One region of the Arthrobacter rhamnosi genome, then DNA from elsewhere that is predicted to be linked to it. Evidence: riboswitches for the same ligand, from Rfam matches in the RefSeq annotation. Region 1 holds a riboswitch; each other region holds the start of a gene.
The links. A riboswitch is a leader RNA that binds a small molecule or an ion and turns the genes downstream of it on or off. The one in region 1 is predicted to bind S-adenosylmethionine.

Region 1 (3,994 bases):
GGAAGATGTTCACGATGATGTTCAGGGTGCCGAACACGGCCCGGTTGCCGAGGATGCTGCCGGCCCTGGTGGTGTAGAGACCGATGCCCAGCAGGAGCCCTCCGAGACCTCCGAAGAGGAGACTGAGGCCCACGATGTACAGGGTCTCGTAGGTGGCTTCCCACAGTTGGGGTGTCAGGGGGATGAGGTCTTCCATCAGGCGAGTTCCTTCACGGTGATACGGCCGGCCATGTGGTGCAGGGTCGCGTCGATGACGCTGTCCGCTCCGGTGAGCGCGAGGGTGAGATGCCCGAAGGCGCGGCCCCGGATGTCGTTGATGCCGCCGTAGATCAGTTCGAATTCGATGCCGGCAGCGGCCAGTTCGAGGAACACGGATGCCTGCGAGGAGTCGCCGTCGCGGAAGGAGAAGGTGACGATCCGCCCTCGGTGCCTCTCCCGTAGTGCTGCCAGTTCATCAGGTGCGGGGATGCCGCGGACCACGGTGGAGACGAACCGTTGCGACGATGCTTCACGGGGGTTGGAGAACACGTCGAAGACGTCGCCCTGCTCCACGATCCGCCCACGGTCCATCACCGCTACTTTGGTGGCGAGTGTCTGGATGACGTCCATCTCGTGCGTGATGACCACGATGGTGATGCCGAGTTCCTCGTTGACCCGGCGCAGGAGGCGGAGTACCTCATGGGTGGTCTCGGGATCGAGGGCCGAGGTGGCCTCATCGGCGAGGAGGATCTTGGGTGAGGTCGCCAAGGCGCGGGCGATGCCGACGCGCTGCTTCTGGCCGCCGGAGAGCTGCTCCGGGTAGTTCGATGCCTTGTCCGCGAGTCCCACGAAGTCGAGGAGTTCGGTCACGCGGGCCTGGATCTCGTCCCTGGTCCTGCCGGCGACCCGCAGGGGGTAGGCCACGTTGTTCCAGACCGTCTTGGCGCTGAAAAGGTTGAACTGCTGGAAGATCATGCCGATGTCCAGGCGCAGTGTGCGTAGCTGGCGGTCCGGGACGTTCGTGACCTGGTGCCCGTCGACGATGATGTCGCCGCTGGACGCCTTCTCGAGGGCGTTGATCAGACGGACGAGGGTGCTTTTGCCCGCCCCGGAGTACCCGATGATGCCGTAGATCTCCCCCGCCTCGATGTCGAGGCTGACGTTGTCGATGGCATGGACGAGGGGTTCGCCGCGGCGCCCCGGGGGGAAGCTCTTCGTGACGTTCCGCAGTGAGATGAGTGGCATCGTGTTCCTAGCTGAGGGGATGCGTGTGGCCGGTCAGGATCACCGACCGGCCACACGCGGGAGAGACGGCTGATCAGCCCTGGGCGCGGGTGTCTTCCTCGACGGTGTCGAGCGACGTCTTCAGCTCGTCCACCGGCACCTTCAGGAACTCAGCGGTTCCGCCCGAGGTCTCCTGCACGGCGTCGAGGACCTCCTGGTTCTCCTGGTAGATGCTCACCAGCTTCTGGTAGGTCTCGTTGTTCTCCTCACCGGCGCGTGAGGCGAAGATGTTGACGTAGGCAGCGGCGGCTGGATCGGTCGGGTCATCCTTGGCGATGGCGTCGTCGAAGTTCAGGCCGGCGTCCTGCACGAAGTCGTTGTTGATGATCGCAGCGGCGACGTCCGGAAGGGAGGTCGGCGTCAGTGATGCCTCGAGGGTCGTGACGGTCACCTTGGATTCCGCCTCGTCGACGTCATCGATGGTGGAGAAGGCGCTGCCGCCGTCCTTGAGGGTGACCAGGCCGGCCGACTGGAGGACGAGCAGGCCGCGCGCGAGGTTGCTCTCATCGTTCGGCACGGCGACGGTGGACCCCTCGGGGATTTCCTCCACCGACTTGTACTTCGTGGAGTAGAGACCCAGCGGGTAGATGGCGGTCGATCCTACGGGGGTGAGGTCCTCGCCGCTGGAGACGTTGTAGCGGGCGAGGTAGACGAGGTGCTGGAACTGGTTGAGGTCCAGCTCGCCTTCCGTCAGCGCAGGGTTGGGCTGCGTGTATTCGGCGAAGTCGACGACCTCGAGGTCGATGCCTTCCTCGGCGGCCGCGTCGGTCAGCACAGCCCACTCCGGGTCGCTTGCACCCACGACTCCCAGGCGGACGGTCTCATTGCCTCCCTCGGAGGCCTCCGAGGAGCCACAGGCAACGGTGAAGGCGAGGAACGGGACGACGGCGGCTGCCAGGAGCTTGCGGGAGTTGATCATATTTTCTTTCCTTCGGACGGGTACCTGCTGAGCGGACGGCTCAGCGACAGGGGAATCGGGACGGAAGCAGACAGCAGTCACGCAGCGGTACTGACGGACAGCTCAGGCTGCTCGGACGTGTTTCTACTGGACTGACATGCTCGCTCACTGGATGCTGCGGGCGTTCTCCGGCAGGGCTTCGGAGAAGCACCGCGGGAATCGCCGTACTTGCCGTCCGGAGTATCCCGGCGGCCGAATCTTCACCTGGAGCACCCCACTACGGGAGAGGGTTGCTGTCCAACCGGCCAGGGCCCATGGCTGGAACTCTTGATTCTTCTGGGAACGCTAGGCGACAGGATCGAACAGGGTCAAAACGACCGTGACCCGGCGCGTCATATTCGACGACCCGCTCCCGTACCGGAGGGCGCGCCGCCCCGACGAAGACCGTCAGGTCGGGCTCGACCCGAACCAGACCCGCACGGTGAGCCCACCCCCGGGAGTCTGGTCGAAGGTGAGGCGCCCGCCGTGCGCCTGGGCGATGCGCACGCACGTCGCCAGCCCTATCCCGGTACCGGACGGATCGCCCTCACGCCCGAGCCGCACCAGCGGCTCGAGCACGCGGTCGTACTCCTCGGGCGGGATGCCTTTCCCGTTGTCGGCGACGTCGAGGCGCCAGAACTCCGCGATGCCGGTGCCCGTGATGTGCACTTCCGGCGGGACGCCCGGACGCGCGTAGGCCACGGCGTTGGCCACCAGGTTCTGGATGAGGACCCGGAGCTGCTCGCGGTCGGCGTGGCCGTGGAAGTCCCCGACCGTGATCTGTACGCCGTCGACGTGGTGTCCCAGATCGTCGACGGCGGCCGCGACGGCTTCGGCGAGGGAGACGGTCTCGAGGTGCGCCGCGCCGCCCACGCGCGAGTAGCCGAGCAGGTTCTCGACCATGGAGGACATCCGGAGGGCGCTCGCTCCGATGCGCTTGAAGTACGTGCCCGCCGGACCCTCCTGGAGCGCCGGCTCGTCCTCGGCGAGCTCCGCGAGGCCGACGACGTTGGTCAGCGGTCCCCGGAGGTCATGGCTGATCCGGCCGGCGAATTCGCCCAGCAGTTCGTTGCTGCGCTGCAGCTCGGACACCGTGGCGTCCAGCTGACGGGTGCGCAGCTGGAGGTCGAGGACGTCGACGACCTGCGCGGCCAGCGTCTCGAGCCCCGCGGCCTGCTGGTCTGTGAGGTTCCCGGGCTTCTCGTCGAAGATGCAGAGGGTGCCGAGCGGCACGCCGTCCTTCGTCAGGAGCGGGGTGGTGGCGTAGAAACGGACGGCGCCGAAGCGGCCGTCGACGAAGGGATTCGCACGGAAGCGAGGGTCCTCGGTGCAGTCCGCGACCACCACGGTGTGGCCGTACTTGAGGACCTGCCCGCACAGCGAATCCTCCCGGGCGCACATGAGGGGTTCGAGTCCCTGGGCGGCGATCTGGTGGAACTCGTCCTCCGTGATCACGTTGATGGCGCCGTACTGGGCGTTGCAGAGGTGGACGGCCAGGGCCACGAGGTTCTGCAGGGCGGCGGGGGCGTTCGCGGGAGCGGCCGGCCGCGGCATGGACCCGACGGAGCCCGCTTCGCCCAGGGCCATGCCCAGCCCGTACTGCGAGAGCAGTTCGGCGTGCTCCGAGCCCCGCGCCGTCCGTCGTCCGGATGCCTGATCGGTCATGACTCCACGTCCTCCCAGTAGCCGTGTGCAGTGATCTGCCTCCTAGGGTAGACCCCGGGCCCCACGCGCACAGCGAACACCGGGCCCGCCCGCGAGGTGCCGCTCCGGGATCGGGGACAATGGAGGTGT
Region 2 (3,994 bases), on a different contig from region 1:
GTTCGCCGGGGACCCCTCGCTGACCGAGGTCGTCCTGGTGTCGGGGCGCCGGCCGGTCGCGGTGCTGACCCAGGACGCGGCGCTTCTGGGGGTGCTCGGCCAGGGCATGTGCGTGAACACGGACACCCCCATTCCCGAGGCCCTGGAGCGGTGCGTCACGCGCGATATCCCGACCCGCTTCGATCCGGTGCTGGCGACCGACGACGCCGGCAATTTCGCGGGCCTCGTGCGTGTGGAGCGGCTCATCACGGCACTCACCCGATCGGGGACTCCCGTCAGCTCCTGAGGGGGTTGTCAGGGACCGTACGGATGTTCGGTGAGCCAGGCCAGCGCCTCGGCCGGGCACTCGAAGTAGCGCGTGGGGTACGGGGGGTTGTGCACCCGGGCGAAGAAGTCCGCCAGTGTCCTGTCGACCGCGCTCGGGCCGACGATGGCCATGGCTGCGATGTTCAGCGCAGTCGCGAAACCGTGAAGAGCGCTCCGCGTGAGCGACACCATGCCGTTGAGCTCCACCAGCATCGGCGGGCAGACGTCCCGGCACAGCGCGTTGGACCGCTCGATCAGTGCTGCGGCATCACTGTCGCCGACGCTCGTATTGCGCCGCCACTGGACCCACAGGACCTCGGTGCGCAGCTCGGCCACGAAGGCTTCCGGGGCGGCATCCCGTTCTTCCGCCATGCTCCCCAACCCCCTGTGGTGATACCCGAGTGCCGGACATCCCCTCGCACACTACAGACAGGGGTGGTCGGGCGCGAGCGGATACGCTGGGGGCCATGACTGTTCTCGTGTTCCTCGACCCGGCCCACGACGACGGCAGGGTCGTCGATGCCTCGCAGCCCCAGCTCCTTGCCACGGACCTGGGCGCCACCCGCGGCGACGGGGTCTTCGAATCGCTCCTGGCCGTCGACGGGTCTCCCCGCAAGGAGCAGGCACACCTGACGAGGCTCGCGTCGTCGGCAGCGGCCCTGGACCTTCCGGTCCCCGACGCCGAGGCGTGGAGCCGGGCCATCCGCACCGGCCTGCGGGAATTCGCGGCAGCGGAACCGGAGCGCCATGACGCCGTCGTGAAGCTCATCGCCACGCGCGGGGCCGAAGGCGCCGGGCGGGCCACCGCGTGGGTCCAGGTCGCGCCCGTGCCGGCGTCGACGATCGAACAGCGCAGGACGGGACTCCGGGTCCTGTTCCTCGAACGCGGGTACGACAGCTCCGTGGCGCAGCGCGCACCTTGGCTGCTGCTGGGCGCCAAGACCCTCTCCTACGCCGTCAACATGGCGGCCATCCGTTACGCGAAGGCCCACGGGGCCGACGACGTCATCTTCACGTCCTCCGACGGCAAGGTCCTGGAGGGCCCCACCTCGACCGTGCTGCTGGCCTCCGACCGCGACGGACGGAAGACACTCCTGACACCGCAGCTCGAGAGCGGCATCCTCGCGGGCACCTCGCAGAGCGCGCTGTTCACGGCGGCCAAGGAGCAGGGGTGGGAACTCGGCTACGGCCCCCTGGAACCGCACCACCTCCTCGACGCCGACGCGGTATGGCTGATCTCGAGCATCCGGCTCCTCGCACCCGTGCTCTCGATCGACGGCCAGGCCGTCCGATCCTCGCCCGCCCTCACGGCCGAGCTGACCGACCTCGTGGACCGCTTCGTGTAATTTTCGCCACAAAAGCCTGCCCCACAGGCCGTTTACCGCGTCAAACGCCGATTTCCGCGCAATTTCGTTTTGACCGGGCACTTCGTGCTGCCATAGCGTTTTCTTGGAATCAAGAGCTCCAGCCCTCGGCCCTGGCCGGCTGGACAGCAACCCTCTCCCGTAGTGGGGTGCTCCAGGTGAAGATTCGGCCGCCGGGACCAGTCCCCCGGTTGGCAAGTACGGCGTCGTGCGGACCACCCCGAGGTAACCGGGACAGCAGCCGCCACACCGCGCCCGGCCAGAACAGCGAGCGTGTCACCAGCAGCCTCCCGGCACCTATTCGTTCCTCCCCGAGATCCACCTCATCCAGTCGGCCCGCACCCCGGGCCAGCATCGAAGAAGGACCCCATGAACATCTCCCGCAAAGTCCTCGCGGCACTCGCCGTCCCGCTCCTCGCGCTGACCGTCTCCTGCGGCAGCAACACCAGTAGCAGCAGCGAGCCGACCGCGACCACCGACGCCCTCGCCGGCAGCGACCAGCAGTCGCTCGACCAGTACACGACCGAGGACACCACGCCGGTCGACGAGATCGACACCTCCAAGCTCGGCCTCATCACGGAGGGGACCCTGCGCGTCGGCACCCTCTCGGACGCTCCGCCGAACATCTTCATCGAGAACGGCGTCTTCACCGGCTACGACAACGAGCTGCTCCGCGCCATCGGCGACAAGCTCGGTCTCGAGGTCGAGTTCGCGTCCACGGACTTCTCCGCACTGCTCGCCCAGGTCCAGAACAAGCAGTTCGACGTCGGATCCTCCTCGATCTCCACGACGGCCGCCCGCCGCGAGAACGTCGGCTTCACGAACGGCTACGACTTCGGGTACATGGCCGTCGTCACGAAGAACGGTTCCTCGGTCACGGGCTTCGACTCCCTCTCGGAGAGCACCCGCATCGGCGTGGTGCAGGGCACCGTCCAGGACGACTACGTGACCAACACCCTCGGCCTCGAGCCCGTGCGCTTCGCGGACTACAACACGGTCTACGCGAACGTGAAGAACGGCCAGGTCGACGCGTGGGTCGCCCCGTCCCAGCAGGCCACCGGCCAGGTGAAGGAGGGCGATGACACCACCATCGCCGAGACCATCATCAACACCGAGAACTTCACGGCCTATGCCGTGAACAGCGAGAACCAGCCCCTGATCGACGCGCTCAACTCCGGGCTCGACGCCGTGATCGAGGACGGCACGTGGACCGAGCTCACCAAGGAGTGGTACCCGGACCGCGAGATGCCCTCCGACTGGAAGCCCGGCAGCAAAGCCGTGGAAGTAAAGTAGCGGTCCCTGCATGAATGCCCTTGAACAGCTCTCGCAGACCTTCTTCGACTGGGGGGCGATGGCCGCCGTCCTGCCGGAACTCCTGGCGGTCGGACTGCGGAACACCCTGATCCTCGCGATCACGTCCGGCATCATCGGGTCGGTCCTCGGCATGCTCCTCGCGATCATGGGGATCTCCCGGAACCGGCTGCTCCGCTGGGTGGCGCGCATCTATACGGACATCTTCCGTGGCGTCCCCGCCGTGGTGATCATCCTGCTCATCGGCATCGGCCTCAGCCCGATCTACCGCCAGGCCACCGGCAGCACGAGCCCGTTCCCCATGGGCATCCTCGCGCTGTCGCTCATGGCGGCGGCCTACATCGGCGAGATCTTCCGCTCCGGCATCCAGAGTGTGGAAAAGGGACAGCTGGAGGCCTCGCGCGCACTGGGCTTCAGCTACCGCTCCTCCATGCAGCTCGTGGTGGTTCCCCAGGGCGTGCGGCGCGTGCTGCCCGCCCTGGTGAACCAGTTCATCGCGCTGATCAAGGAGTCCTCGCTGATCTACTTCCTCGGACTCCTGACCAGCGAGCGTGAGCTGTTCCGGATCGGCAACGATGCGGCCAGCAACACGGGCAACCTCTCGCCGCTCATCGCCTCCGCCGCCCTGTACCTGTGCCTCACGATCCCGCTGACCCACCTGGTCAACTACATCGACAACCGGCTGCGGGTCGGCAAGCGGGAGAAGCCCGAGCCCGACGAACTGGCCGCGAAGATCGGTGAAGGAGCGAAGGCATGAAGACTCTCGAATCGGGAACCCTGACCGGTAGGGACCTCCACCTCTCCTTCGGCTCCAACCATGTGCTGCGCGGCATCGACCTGCACGTGGAGCGGGGTACGACGGCGTCGGTCATCGGCCCCTCCGGGTCCGGCAAGTCGACGCTCCTGCGGGTGCTGAACCGCCTGATCGAACCGGACAAGGGCGACATCCTGCTCGACGGCCGGTCGGTACTGAAGGACAACCCGGACGAGCTGCGCCGCCGCCTCGGCATGGT
Region 3 (3,994 bases), on a different contig from region 1:
GCTCGGCTCGAGGGCGAGCGAGGTGAAGCGGTCACTGCGGAGCGCCACCTGGCTGGCCTGGTTGTAGAGCGGGAGCTGGAGTGCGTTGTCGCTCACGATCTGCTGCGCCTGGTAGTAGAGGTCCTTGCGGACCTCCGGGTCGTCGGTCGCGAGTGCGTCGTTGAGGATGCCGTCGAGCTCCGGGTTGCGGAAGCCCGAGCCGTTGGGCACGAAGCCCGCCGACTCGGTGTACTCCGAGGAGAAGACGATGCGCAACACGTCAGCGGTGTTGGTGTTCCAGTAGTCGGCGCGGAGGTCGTACTCGAAGTTGTTGCCGAGTTCGCTGACGCTGGCGCCGTCGCCGTTCTCGATCAGCACCTCGAACCCTGCCTTCTTCGCCGTCGCCTGGATCTGGGTGACCAGGGCCTGGTGCGCTGTGGGCCACCAGTCCGGCGTGTAGGGGAAGTGCACCGTGAGGCGCTGGCCGTTCTTCACGCGGTAGCCCTCGTCGTCGCGTTCGGTCCAGCCGGCCTCGTCGAGCAGGCGTGCCGCCTCCTCGGGGTCCGGATCGTAGACGTGCTCGAAGTCGGGGGAGTAGAAGCCGGTGGTGGAGCTCAGCGGTCCGCCGGCCCGGGTCACGGTGCCGAAGTACACGCTGTTGATGCCCGCATCCACGTAGGCGCTGCGCAGGAAGGCCTTGCGGACGTTGAGGTCGTCGAACGGTGCGCGCGTGGTGTTCAGGATCAGGTTGGTCGGGTTCCCGGGCCGGTCCTGCAGGATGAGTTCGACGTTCGGATCGGCCTCGGCCTCGTCGAAGTGCACCGACGGCATGAGGTCGAGGGCGTCCACCTGGCCGGCGCGGAGGAGTCCGTAGCGTGTGGAGTCCTCGGGGACGATCCGCCACTCGATCTTCTCGATGTGGGCCGGGCCCTGGTGCTTCGCATAGGGAGGAGCGGAGTTGTAGTCCTCGTTGCGGACGAGGCTGACCTTCGACTGCGGCACGTAGTCGACGATCTTGTAGGGGCCCGAGCCCACCGGCGCGTTGCAGTTCTCGGCCCGCGGGCGCTTGAGGGCCTCGGGTGACTCGATGCCGAGGAACGGCTGGGCGAGCACCTCGAGGAATGCCGCGTAGGGGCGGTTGAGGGTGACGACGGCGGTGGTGTCGTCGACGACCTCGGTGGAGGTGTAGGGCTTGAGGTAGCCGCCGGCCGTGCCGGACTGCGTGTCGGGGTCGACCATGTGGTCGAGGTTCGCCTTGACCGCCTCCGCGGTGAGCTTCGTGCCGTCGGTGAACCAGACGTCGTCGCGCACCGTGAAGGTGTAGGTGAGGCCATCGTCGGACACTGACCAGTCCGTGGCGAGCCACGGATGAATGGCGCCCTCGCTGTCCTGGGAGACCAGGGAGTCGAGGTAGTTCGCCGCGATCGAGGCCTGCGGCATGTCGCCGTCGACGTGGGGGTCGAGGCAGGAGATGTCCTTGCCGGTGGCGAAGACGAACGTGTCGTCCTCGCTCGCTGCGGCTGATCCTCCGCAGCCCGATGTGGTGAGGAGAAGGCCTGCGGCCGCTGCGAGCAGGGCGAGGGTGCGGGGTGTGCTGGGGCTTGCTGTTGTCACGCTGGGCTCCTGAATCATCGCCCGATGGAGGGCAGACAGGACAGCCAGCGATCACCCGGGCGTGCGGAAGCACGGGAGGGGAGACCAACGAAAGCGTGTAGCTTCTCCATCGGTCCTGGCAGTAGCACCGTTCCCCGTTGCTACACAGGGAGGGTTGCTGCGGCGTCGTCGATCCAGGTCTCTCGGCCGCTCGGGATGGTTATGGCTACAGCTAAGCGCACCGGGCATCGGCTGCGCCAGTGGTCCCCGTCATATTCGGTCATGCGGGAGGTCGTGCGGGAGGTCGTAGGAGGACCGGCCGGACCGGCCGGCAGCTAGGCGCGACGCGCGAGTTCCATGAACATCGTCGAGTGCAGGCTGTCGACGTGCGCGTGGGCGATCGAGACCGCCTGAACCGCGTCGCGCCTCCGCAGCGCACGCACCAGGTCGATGTGGTCCTCGTTGGCGCGGTGCAGTGCGTCGATGGGGTACGGGACGAAGTGCTCGTACAGCTCGCCGAGGGCTGCCGAATACACGGCGGTGGCAGCACCGAGGTGGGACGCCGCGGCCACGGACCGGTGGAAGGCGTCGTCGGCCTGGTGGTATTCCGACCAGTTGGTGGCCTTCCCCATGCGCTGCGTCAGCGCCTCCAGCGCCTCCAGCTCGTCCTCCGTGGCGTTGACGGCGGCGAAGTGGGTGACCGCGCACTCGGCGAGGAGGCGCCGGTCCACCAGATCGTGGACGGCCGCGGCATCCGGCAGTCCCAGGGACAGCCTCTCCAGGGCGACGGCGGGAGGATCCGCCGCGACGAAGGTACCGCCGTCACGTCCACGCCGCCGGACGACGATCCCCTCGTCGGCAAGGCTCGCCATCGCCCGACGGGCTGTCATCGGACTGACCGAGAGCCCCAGGGCGATGTCGGCCTGGTCCGGCAGCCGTTCGCCGGGTTGGATAAGGCCGAGCGAGATGGAGGTGGCGATGCGGGCGCGGACGGCATCGATGGCGCTGCGCCGTCCGTGACCGGGCGGCAGGCCGGGCGGCAGGGCAGAGGGCATAGGAGCCGGCAGTGCAGACGGCAGGGGAGACGACGCCGCCGTACCCGGCGGTTCCCGCACTTCAGCAGCCATGGTTTCACCCTAACGTCGTCCCGCCTTGATAATAGTTCAATATGAGCTAATATTGCGTGAGCCCCGTCACTGCAAGCCAAGGCGACCCATGTCACAGCCCCTACCGCTCCTCGCGGTCCAGTCCGAACCGATCGCGATCGGTGAGCCATTCTCGGTCTTCGCCACCCAGGTCTCCGACGCCCTCGCGGCGCATCCCGGAACCCGGCTCCTCGTCTACCCCGAACTGCACCTGTTCGGTGACGGCTACCCCGACCAGGCGCGCACGGAAGCGCTCCAGGAGTCTGCGCAGCCCCTCGACGGGCCCCTCGTGCGGGAGCTCGCACAGCTCGCCGGGGACCTCGGCGTGTGGCTCGTGCCCGGAAGCATCTGCGAGCGCGGGCCCGAGGGGCAGCTGTTCAACACCGCCCTCGTGTTCTCCCCGCAGGGCGAGCTCGAGGCGAGCTACCGCAAGATCTTCCCGTGGCGTCCCTTTGAGCCGTACGACCCCGGGGACGCCTTCGTCACCGTCGACCTCGAGGGCTACGGCAGGGCCGGTCTGTCCATCTGCTACGACGCGTGGTTCCCCGAAGTGACCCGCCAGCTCGCCTGGCTCGGCGCGGACGTGATCCTCAATGTCGTCAAGACCACCACGGAGGACCGCGAACACGAGTTGGTCCTCGCCCGGGCCAACGCCATCGTCAACCAGGTGTTTATTGTCAGCGTCAACTGTGCCGGCCCCACCGGGCGCGGCCAGAGCCTCATCGTGGACCCGGAGGGCACGGTCCTCGAATCTCTCGACGACGAGGGTACCGGGATGATGGCGGCCACCCTCGACCTGTCGCGCATCGACTACGTGCGCACGCACGGCACCGCCGGGCTGAACCGCATGTGGTCCCAGTTCCGCGCCCATGAGACCCCGATCGAGCTGCCCATGTACTCCGGCCGCATCGATCCCGCTACCTGGACCCCCGCGTCCACTGCCCGTCAGGACTAGCCATGCAGACCTCGTCTCAGCTCACCCGCACCCTCCGGCTGCCCTCGCTCGTCCTGTTCGGACTTGCCTACCTCACACCCCTGATCGTCCTGGCGATCTTCGGCGTCATTGCCGAGGCGACGGGCGGCGCATCGCCGTCGGCCTACCTCCTCGCCCTCCTCGCGATGCTCTTCACGGCGCACAGCTACGGACGCATGGCCGTCGCGTTCCCCGTCGCCGGCTCCGCCTACACCTACGTCCGGCGCACCATCGACGCCCGCATCGTGTTCCTGGTCGGATGGGCCATCCTGCTCGACTACCTCTTCCTGCCGATGGTCATCTG

Region 2: another riboswitch for S-adenosylmethionine. It lies ahead of ACX80I_RS11420 (ABC transporter substrate-binding protein); the one in region 1 lies ahead of ACX80I_RS04875 (MetQ/NlpA family ABC transporter substrate-binding protein).
Region 3: another riboswitch for S-adenosylmethionine. It lies ahead of ACX80I_RS09655 (ABC transporter substrate-binding protein); the one in region 1 lies ahead of ACX80I_RS04875 (MetQ/NlpA family ABC transporter substrate-binding protein).

What each region holds. Positions count from the first base shown of each region.
Region 1 is NZ_JBTNDT010000002.1:110,943-114,936, forward strand. It holds gene ACX80I_RS04865 (methionine ABC transporter permease) at 1-196, opposite strand, end outside; gene ACX80I_RS04870 (methionine ABC transporter ATP-binding protein) at 196-1,224, opposite strand; gene ACX80I_RS04875 (MetQ/NlpA family ABC transporter substrate-binding protein) at 1,298-2,182, opposite strand; SAM riboswitch class IV at 2,381-2,494, opposite strand; gene ACX80I_RS04880 (GAF domain-containing sensor histidine kinase) at 2,609-3,865, opposite strand; gene ACX80I_RS04885 (peptide chain release factor 3) at 3,993-3,994, shown strand, end outside.
Region 2 is NZ_JBTNDT010000005.1:85,140-89,133, forward strand. It holds gene ACX80I_RS11405 (EAL domain-containing protein) at 1-286, shown strand, start outside; gene ACX80I_RS11410 (DUF7793 family protein) at 295-678, opposite strand; gene ACX80I_RS11415 (aminodeoxychorismate lyase) at 774-1,652, shown strand; SAM riboswitch class IV at 1,760-1,877, shown strand; gene ACX80I_RS11420 (ABC transporter substrate-binding protein) at 2,040-2,963, shown strand; gene ACX80I_RS11425 (amino acid ABC transporter permease) at 2,974-3,738, shown strand; gene ACX80I_RS11430 (amino acid ABC transporter ATP-binding protein) at 3,735-3,994, shown strand, end outside.
Region 3 is NZ_JBTNDT010000004.1:165,818-169,811, forward strand. It holds gene ACX80I_RS09655 (ABC transporter substrate-binding protein) at 1-1,593, opposite strand, end outside; SAM riboswitch class I at 1,697-1,795, opposite strand; gene ACX80I_RS09660 (FadR/GntR family transcriptional regulator) at 1,908-2,699, opposite strand; gene ACX80I_RS09665 (carbon-nitrogen hydrolase family protein) at 2,788-3,672, shown strand; gene ACX80I_RS09670 (APC family permease) at 3,675-3,994, shown strand, end outside.